Regions from separate parts of the Lysobacter sp. BMK333-48F3 genome, predicted to be linked through region 1. Evidence: riboswitches for the same ligand, from Rfam matches in the RefSeq annotation. Region 1 holds a riboswitch; the other holds the start of a gene.
The links. Region 1 has a riboswitch for cobalamin ahead of K4L06_RS11185 (ribonucleoside-diphosphate reductase subunit alpha). Riboswitches for the same ligand answer to the same signal wherever they lie in the genome.

Region 1 (3,404 bases):
CGTCCTCGTACATCTCGACGTGGTGCGAGAGATTGATCGAGCCCAGGTTGCACACCGCGGTCTCGTCCTGCGAGGTGACCTCGAGGATCTCGGTGCACAGATTCGACAGGTGGATGACGTTGCCGTCGCGCAGGGTCTGGTTGGACGCGCGGTTGGACTTGTCCTTGAAGTTCATCCAGCCGTTGCCGGTCTGCGCCAGGGTGCGCATCATCCGGCCGTAGATGTCGCGCGCCTTGACCTTCTTGGTCGCCAGGCCGGCGGCTTCGGCGGCGTGGTAGGCGCGCTCGAAGGCCTCGCCCCACAGGTCGGTCAGCTGCGGCACCTTGGCCGGGTCGAACAGCGACCAATCGCCGTCGGCTTCGACCCGGCGCATGAATTCGTCCGGAATCCAGTTGGCCAGGTTGAGGTTATGGGTGCGGCGCGCTTCGTCGCCGGTGTTGTCGCGCAGTTCGAGGAATTCCTCGACGTCGGCGTGCCAGGGCTCCAGATACACGCAGGCCGCGCCCTTGCGCTTGCCGCCCTGGTTGACCGCGGCGACCGAGGCGTCGAGGGTCTTCAGCCACGGCACGATGCCGTTGGACAGGCCGTTGGTCGAGCGGATCAGCGAGCCGCGCGAACGGATCCGGGTATAGCTCAGGCCGATGCCGCCGCTGAACTTGCTCAGCTTGGCCACGTCCATGTAGCGCTTGTAGATCGCTTCCAGCGAATCGTCCGGCGAGTCCAGCAGGAAGCAGCTCGACAGCTGCTCGTGGGTGGTGCCGGCGTTGAACAGGGTCGGCGAGGACGGGATGTAGTCGAGCTGGGCCATGCGCCGGTACAGCGCCAGGGCGTCGCCGACGTCCTCGCTGAGCGCGCAGGCGATGCGCAGGAAGAACTGCTGCGGGGTTTCGATCACGGTGCGCGCGGTCGGGTGGCGCAGCAGGTAGCGATCGTAGAGGGTGCGCAGGCCGAAGTAGTCGAAGCGGGCGTCCAGGCCGCGGTCGATCGCGTCGTTGAGCTTGCGCGCATGGGCCTGGACGAATTCGAGCAGGCGCTGGTTGATCAGGCCGAGTTCGTGGCCGCGCTGGATCGACTGCGAGAAAGCGTGGATCTCGACTCCGGCGACTTCCTTCTCGATCACCCCGGCCAGCAGGCGCGCGGCGAGGCGGCCGTACTCGGGCTCCTCGGCGGTCAGCAGGGCGGCGGTGCGGATCGACAGTTCGTCGAGTTCGCGGGTGGTCGCGCCGTCGTACAGGCCGGAGATGGTGCGGGTGGCCACGCGCATCGGATCGACCGAGTACAGGCCTTCGCCGCAGCGGGTCACCGCGCGCACGATCTTGTTCAGGTCGACCGGTTCGCGGCGGCCGCTGCGCTTGGTCACGCTCATGGTGAGGTTGGCCGCGGGCGGCGTCAGGGCGAAGCCGGGCGCGGCGGAGGCGTCCTGGCGGGGCGGGGCGGCGCCGGCGGGGGCGGCGGCGACGGAAGGATCGGTGGCGAGCGTGGTCATGGGCGTCTCCGGGGCATGGGCGCACGGGTCGCCGTCCTTCCCGCGAAGGACGGCGTGCGGAGAGTGCGGACGCGCCATCGCGACGGGCCGCGCGCGCGGCGTCGCCGATGGCACGGCCGTGCCCCCGCGGGCGCGGAAACTCGGGAGCGTGCTGGCAGGGTGTCGCACGCGCCGAGACGGGCGCGGCCCGTTCCGCGCATGGCGCCGAAACGGACGGACGCGACGGCGACGAGGCCCTCGCGTTGCGACACCGGCCGTCTTCCCCCGAAGACTCCTGGGCCGGTACCGCGCGGTGTGCAGGCGCGCGGCTGTCGGCAGGTCTTCGGGCTCGGGACTTCAGAGCGAGAAAGAGCGCAGAGACATGAGAGTGAGAGCGGGGCGCCGCTCGTTCGCTGCTCAGGTCTCTGCGCTCTCGGCTCGTTCCTCCTACTAAGGCCGCTTCCCAGGCGCTCCGCCCAGTGCCATGACCCGTTCGTTTCCCATACCGCTGCGGGGCAGCGCCGGCTTCGGGCGGCGTCCAACGCCTTGCCCCTACCGGCTTCCCTTTTCAGCCGATCTCGCGACCGGCACCGACGGGCACAACATAGTGTGGTTCGCGCGATCCGTCAACGCGATATATGGTGAGGCAGTGAGATGCGAAGAGAGTCAAGCCCCTTAATCGCCAAGCCCGGCATGGTGTAACGTGCGCGCCATAAGGACCGGGAAAGCGTGATGGAATCACTACTCGTGTTGCTGGCGCTGGCGGTGCTGCTGGTGCCGGTGTTGCTCGTGGTCGCCCTGGTCCAGATCGCCGGGCTGAAGTCGCGGGTGAGCGAACTGGAGCGCGCGCTGGCCGGCCTGCGCAGCCAGGCCGAGACGCGCGAACCGACCCTGGCCGAACGCATGGCGGGCGAAGCGCCGCCGCGGCCGGTCCCGGCCGTCGCGCCGCCAGCGGTCGTCGCGGCCCAGGACGATCCGGCGTCCGCATCGCCTGTGCCGCCGCCGTTGCCGTCGGCCCCGCCGGTGGCCGCGCGCGCCGCGCCGCCGCCCTTGCCGCCGCGCCCGGCCGCGCCGCGCGCGCCGCGCGCGCCGGCCGCACCGCCGCCGCCGGATGTGTTCACCCTCGGCCTGCGCTGGCTGCGGCGCTGGTTCAGCGAAGGCAACGTGCCGGTCAAGGTCGGCGTGCTGGTGTTGTTCGCCGGCGTCGCCGCCTTGCTGAAGTACGCCAGCGACCAGGGCTGGATGCGCCTGCCGATGGAGTTGCGCCTGAGCGGCGTGGCCCTGGCGGCGATGGCCGGCCTGGTGTTCGGCTGGCGCCAGCGCGAACGCAAGCGCGCGTTCGCCTTGAGCCTGCAGGGCGGCGCGATCGGCGTGCTGCTGCTGGTGGTGTTCGCCGCGTTCAAGCTGTACGGGATGATCCCGGCCGCGGCCGCGTTCGGACTCAGCGTGGCCCTGGTGGCCGGCGCCGGGGTGCTGGCGGTGCGGCAGAACGCGTTGGCGCTGGCGGTGTTCGCGATCCTGGCCGGCTTCCTCGCGCCGATCTGGCTGTCGACCGGCTCGGGCAACCACGTCGCCCTGTTCGGCTATTACGCCGTGCTCAACGCCGGCATCTTCGCCATCGCCTGGTGGCGGCCGTGGCGGGCGCTGAACCTGCTCGGCTTCGCCTTCACCTGGGGCATCGGCACGCTGTGGGGCGTGCTGCGCTACCGCGCCGAGCACTTCGCCAGCACCGAACCGTTCCTGCTGCTGTTCTTCGCCTTCTATCTGCTGATCCCGGTGCTGTACGCGCGCCGCCGCGCCGCCGGCCGGCGCGACCTGATCGACGGCTGCCTGGTGTTCGGCACGCCGTTGATCGCGTTCTCGCTGCAAGCGGGTTTGCTGGAGGGCGAGCGCATGCCGCTGGCGTTCTGCGCGCTGGGCCTGGGCGCGCTGTACGCGC
Region 2 (3,404 bases), 400 kb from region 1:
TCTGGGTCGCCATAGCCGCCAGTTCGCCGCCGTCCTCGGGCGTGTTGACGCCGGTCTGCATCATCCGGTCGAGCAGGGCCTCCGGCGTGGCCGGCAAGTCGTCGACGCGATAGCCGCCGGCGCGCATCGCCCGCAGCATGCCGTGCAGCGAGGCCGGCACGTCGAGGTTGTCGGCGCCGATGTTCTGCCGGCCCGGCGGGTGGTTGTAGTAGATCAGGGCGATGCGCCGTTCGCTCGCCGGCTTGGCGCGCAGCGCGCGCCAGCGCTGGGCGCGCTCGACCAGGGCGCGCATCTCGCCGCCGAGCGGTTCGGGCCGTTGCAGGCGCACCCCGGTCAGGGGGTCGATGCGCGGCGCGCCGGCCGCGGCCAGCACCATCGGCTGGCTGCTGCCCTGCAGCTCCGACATCGCCACCCGATACTGCACGCTGGAAGCCGGCAGGCCGTCGCCGGACAAGCGCCATTGCGCTTCGCTGCGGTCGAGCAGACGGATCGCCTTGAACACCGGCACGTCGAGCGCGGCGATCGCGCGGGTCGCCGCGTCGCGGCCTTCGGCGGCGCCGACCACGAAGTCCTGCAGCACCACCAGCCCGGCCAGCGGCTGCGCGCCGAGCATCGCGCGCAGGTTCTGCACCGCCTGCAGCGAAGCCTCACCCCAGCGCGCGTACAGGCCCAGGCAGGCCAGGCCCTGCGCCTGCGCCTGTGCGCACAGCGCGTCGCCGGTGGCGACGTCGGCGTTGTTGAGATCCAGCACCGCCAGCAACGGCCGGGTATCGGCGGCCGGCGCGGCGACCACCGCGCCGTTCTGGCGCAGCACCAGATCCGGCTGCGGCTGCGCCGCCGGCACCGCGCCGCCGTCGAGCAGGAAGGCGTAGCTGCGCTGCAGATTGCGGCTGCCGCCCTCGCGCCACAGCGCGCGCAGGTCCAGCCACTCGCCGGCGAAGGCGTCGGCGCGGGCGCGCTGGACCAGTTCGGCCGGCGGCGTCTCGGCGGTGACGCGGATCAGTTCGGCGGCGCTGAACGCGCCCAGGCCATGGCGCTCGCGATGGCTGGCCTGGGTCAGGCCGGCTTCGCCATGGAAGGCGTACAGGCGCTGCGGGCCGCGGCCGCGCTGGCGCAGCCAGGCCGCCGCTTCGCGCAGGCGTACGCCTTGCTCGCCGAACAACGCCACCGCGACGACGGCGTCGCTGGCGCCGATCAGTGCGCGCAGTTGTTCGCGGTCCAGGGCTTCGAGCTGTTGCGGCGTGCGCAGCACGATGCGGTCGCCGGGACGGGTGGCCAACAGTTCGCGCGCGGCCTCGGCCGCTTCCGGCGCGGCACGCTCGGAGACCACGCCGAACACGGTCTTGGCCGGCGCGGCGGCGGCGAACAGCAACAGGGCCGCTGCGCCCAAGGCGCGCCACAGTCCTTCGAATCCGTGCCCACGAAACCGCTCACGGAACCCACGCCCGACAAACCCACGCGCAACACGCATCGACGGCCTCGCTCGCCGCACGCCCTGTGCGGAGCTGATGAAGGAGGCGAACGAAACCGCAGAGGCAGGCCACGGACCCGGTGCACGGGCGCGCGACGCCGCCCTCCGCGACGTCCACCGCATACGCACCGGCCGGTCTCCGGGCTTGCGGGGGCCGGGACGAACCCGGCGCATCGGCGCCTTCCCGGAGCGGACGCTCCAGTGGCTGTGGCGGGCGCGGATCGAGGCGCTGGATCGCGTCCCGGGAGCCGTCGCCGACGTGCCGATGCTTTACCCGCCTACCGTTGCAGGGGCAGCGCCGGACTGGTCCGCGGCATCGCGGACGCACCGGCTTCCCGTTTAACCGCGTCGCCGGACGGCGAAGCGGCACCAGATGCAAAGCGCGCGCAATCTAGCACAGCGCGCCGGCGCGGGGCGGACGCGGGGGTATGGAGGCGGTCGGTGTGTCGGGCCGACGGAGATCGTGGTGGACGCTAAAAGCAAATCCCCCGCGCTGCGGACATCGCTCGGCAACCCGCTTGCGCCGGGCGCTGGCCCCCTTTTTCAAAGGGGGCGATCGATGACGCGCTCGGTTCTCGGTGGCTCGATGCTCAGTGGCCCAGTGGCTCGGTGGCTCGGTGGACCGAAGGACCGCTTTTGCTGTTCCCCCATTTGGAAAAGGGTGAGAGCGTGCGCTTGCGAAGCGCCAGGTTCGCGCACGATCGAACGCCAGCAGGCACAGCCTGCTGGCGTTCGATCGTGCGCGAACCTGGCGCTTCGCAAGCGCACGCTCTCACCCTTTTCCAAATGGGGGAACAGCAAAAGCGGTCCTTCGGTCCACCGAGCCACCGAGCCACTGGGCCACTGAGCATCGAGCCACCGAGAACCGAGCGCGTCATCGATCGCCCCCTTTGAAAAAGGGGGCCAGCGCCCGGCGCAAGCGGGTTGCCGAGCGATGTCCGCAGCGCGGGGGATTTGCTTTTAGCGCCGATCCACAGCGAACCCGCAAGCCCCCTCCTCCCCTCACCCCTCGTGCACGTAACGCTCGACCGTCGCCTCGATGCCCTTGCTGAGCTCCATGATCTTCAGCGCGTACTCGGCCAGGCGCTTGTCGTCCTCGCTCAGCGGGGTCCACGTCGGCACCGGGGTCGGCTTGCCGTCGGCGTCCATCGCCACGAACACGATCACGCAGTGGGTGCACAGGCGCTCTTCGGCCACGCCGTCGTCCAGGCCCGGGTCGCGCGCCTTCACGTCGACCGCGAAATGCATGCTGCTGGTGCCGGTGTGGATCAGCTTGGTGTGCACGGTGACCAGGTCGCTGATCCGGATCGGAGCGACGAAGCGGATCCCGCCGACCGCGACGGTGACGCTGTACTTGCCGCTCCAGCCGACCGCGGCCGCGTAGCCGGCCTGGTCGATCCACTTCATGACCATGCCGCCGTGGACCTTGCCGCCGTAGTTGACGTCGGTCGGCTGGGCCAGGAAGCGCAGGTTCAATTCGCGTTGCTGCCCTTTCATGCTCAGCCCTCCCGTACGACCTTGATATGCCGCACCACCGCCGCGCCGACCCGCTGCACGGCCTCGCGCTGGCGTTCGTCGCTCAGTTGGCCGTAATCGGCGAGCTTGTCGCCGGCCTGGCCGACCGCGACCTGCTGCGGCACCACCAGCAGGCCGAGCTTGGCCAGCGCGTCGCGCAGCACCAGCAGCGAGCGCAGCCCGCCGAGCGGACCCGGCGAGGCCGAAACGATCCCGGCGACCTTGTCGGCGAACAGGCTGGTGCCGGAGACGCCGTCCGGCAGCGGCCGCGAGATCCAGTCCAGGGTGTTCTTGACCAGCGCCGGCATCGAACCGTTGTATTCCGGGGTGCTGATCAGCAGGCCGTCGTGCTCGGCCATCAGCGCCTGCAGCCGGCGCGCGTTGTCGGGCATGCCTTCGGCCTCGATGTCGCCGTCGT

Region 2: linked by a shared signal. The riboswitch ahead of K4L06_RS12935 (cobaltochelatase subunit CobN) and the one ahead of K4L06_RS11185 (ribonucleoside-diphosphate reductase subunit alpha) in region 1 are both predicted to bind cobalamin.

The regions. Positions count from the first base shown of each region.
Region 1 is NZ_JAIHOO010000001.1:2,637,362-2,640,765, forward strand. It holds gene K4L06_RS11185 (ribonucleoside-diphosphate reductase subunit alpha) at 1-1,366, opposite strand, end outside; cobalamin riboswitch at 1,782-2,075, opposite strand; gene K4L06_RS11190 (DUF2339 domain-containing protein) at 2,198-3,404, shown strand, end outside.
Region 2 is NZ_JAIHOO010000001.1:3,035,032-3,038,435, reverse strand. It holds gene K4L06_RS12935 (cobaltochelatase subunit CobN) at 1-1,390, opposite strand, end outside; cobalamin riboswitch at 1,584-1,860, opposite strand; gene K4L06_RS12930 (acyl-CoA thioesterase) at 2,474-2,968, opposite strand; gene K4L06_RS12925 (NAD(P)H-dependent oxidoreductase) at 2,971-3,404, opposite strand, start outside.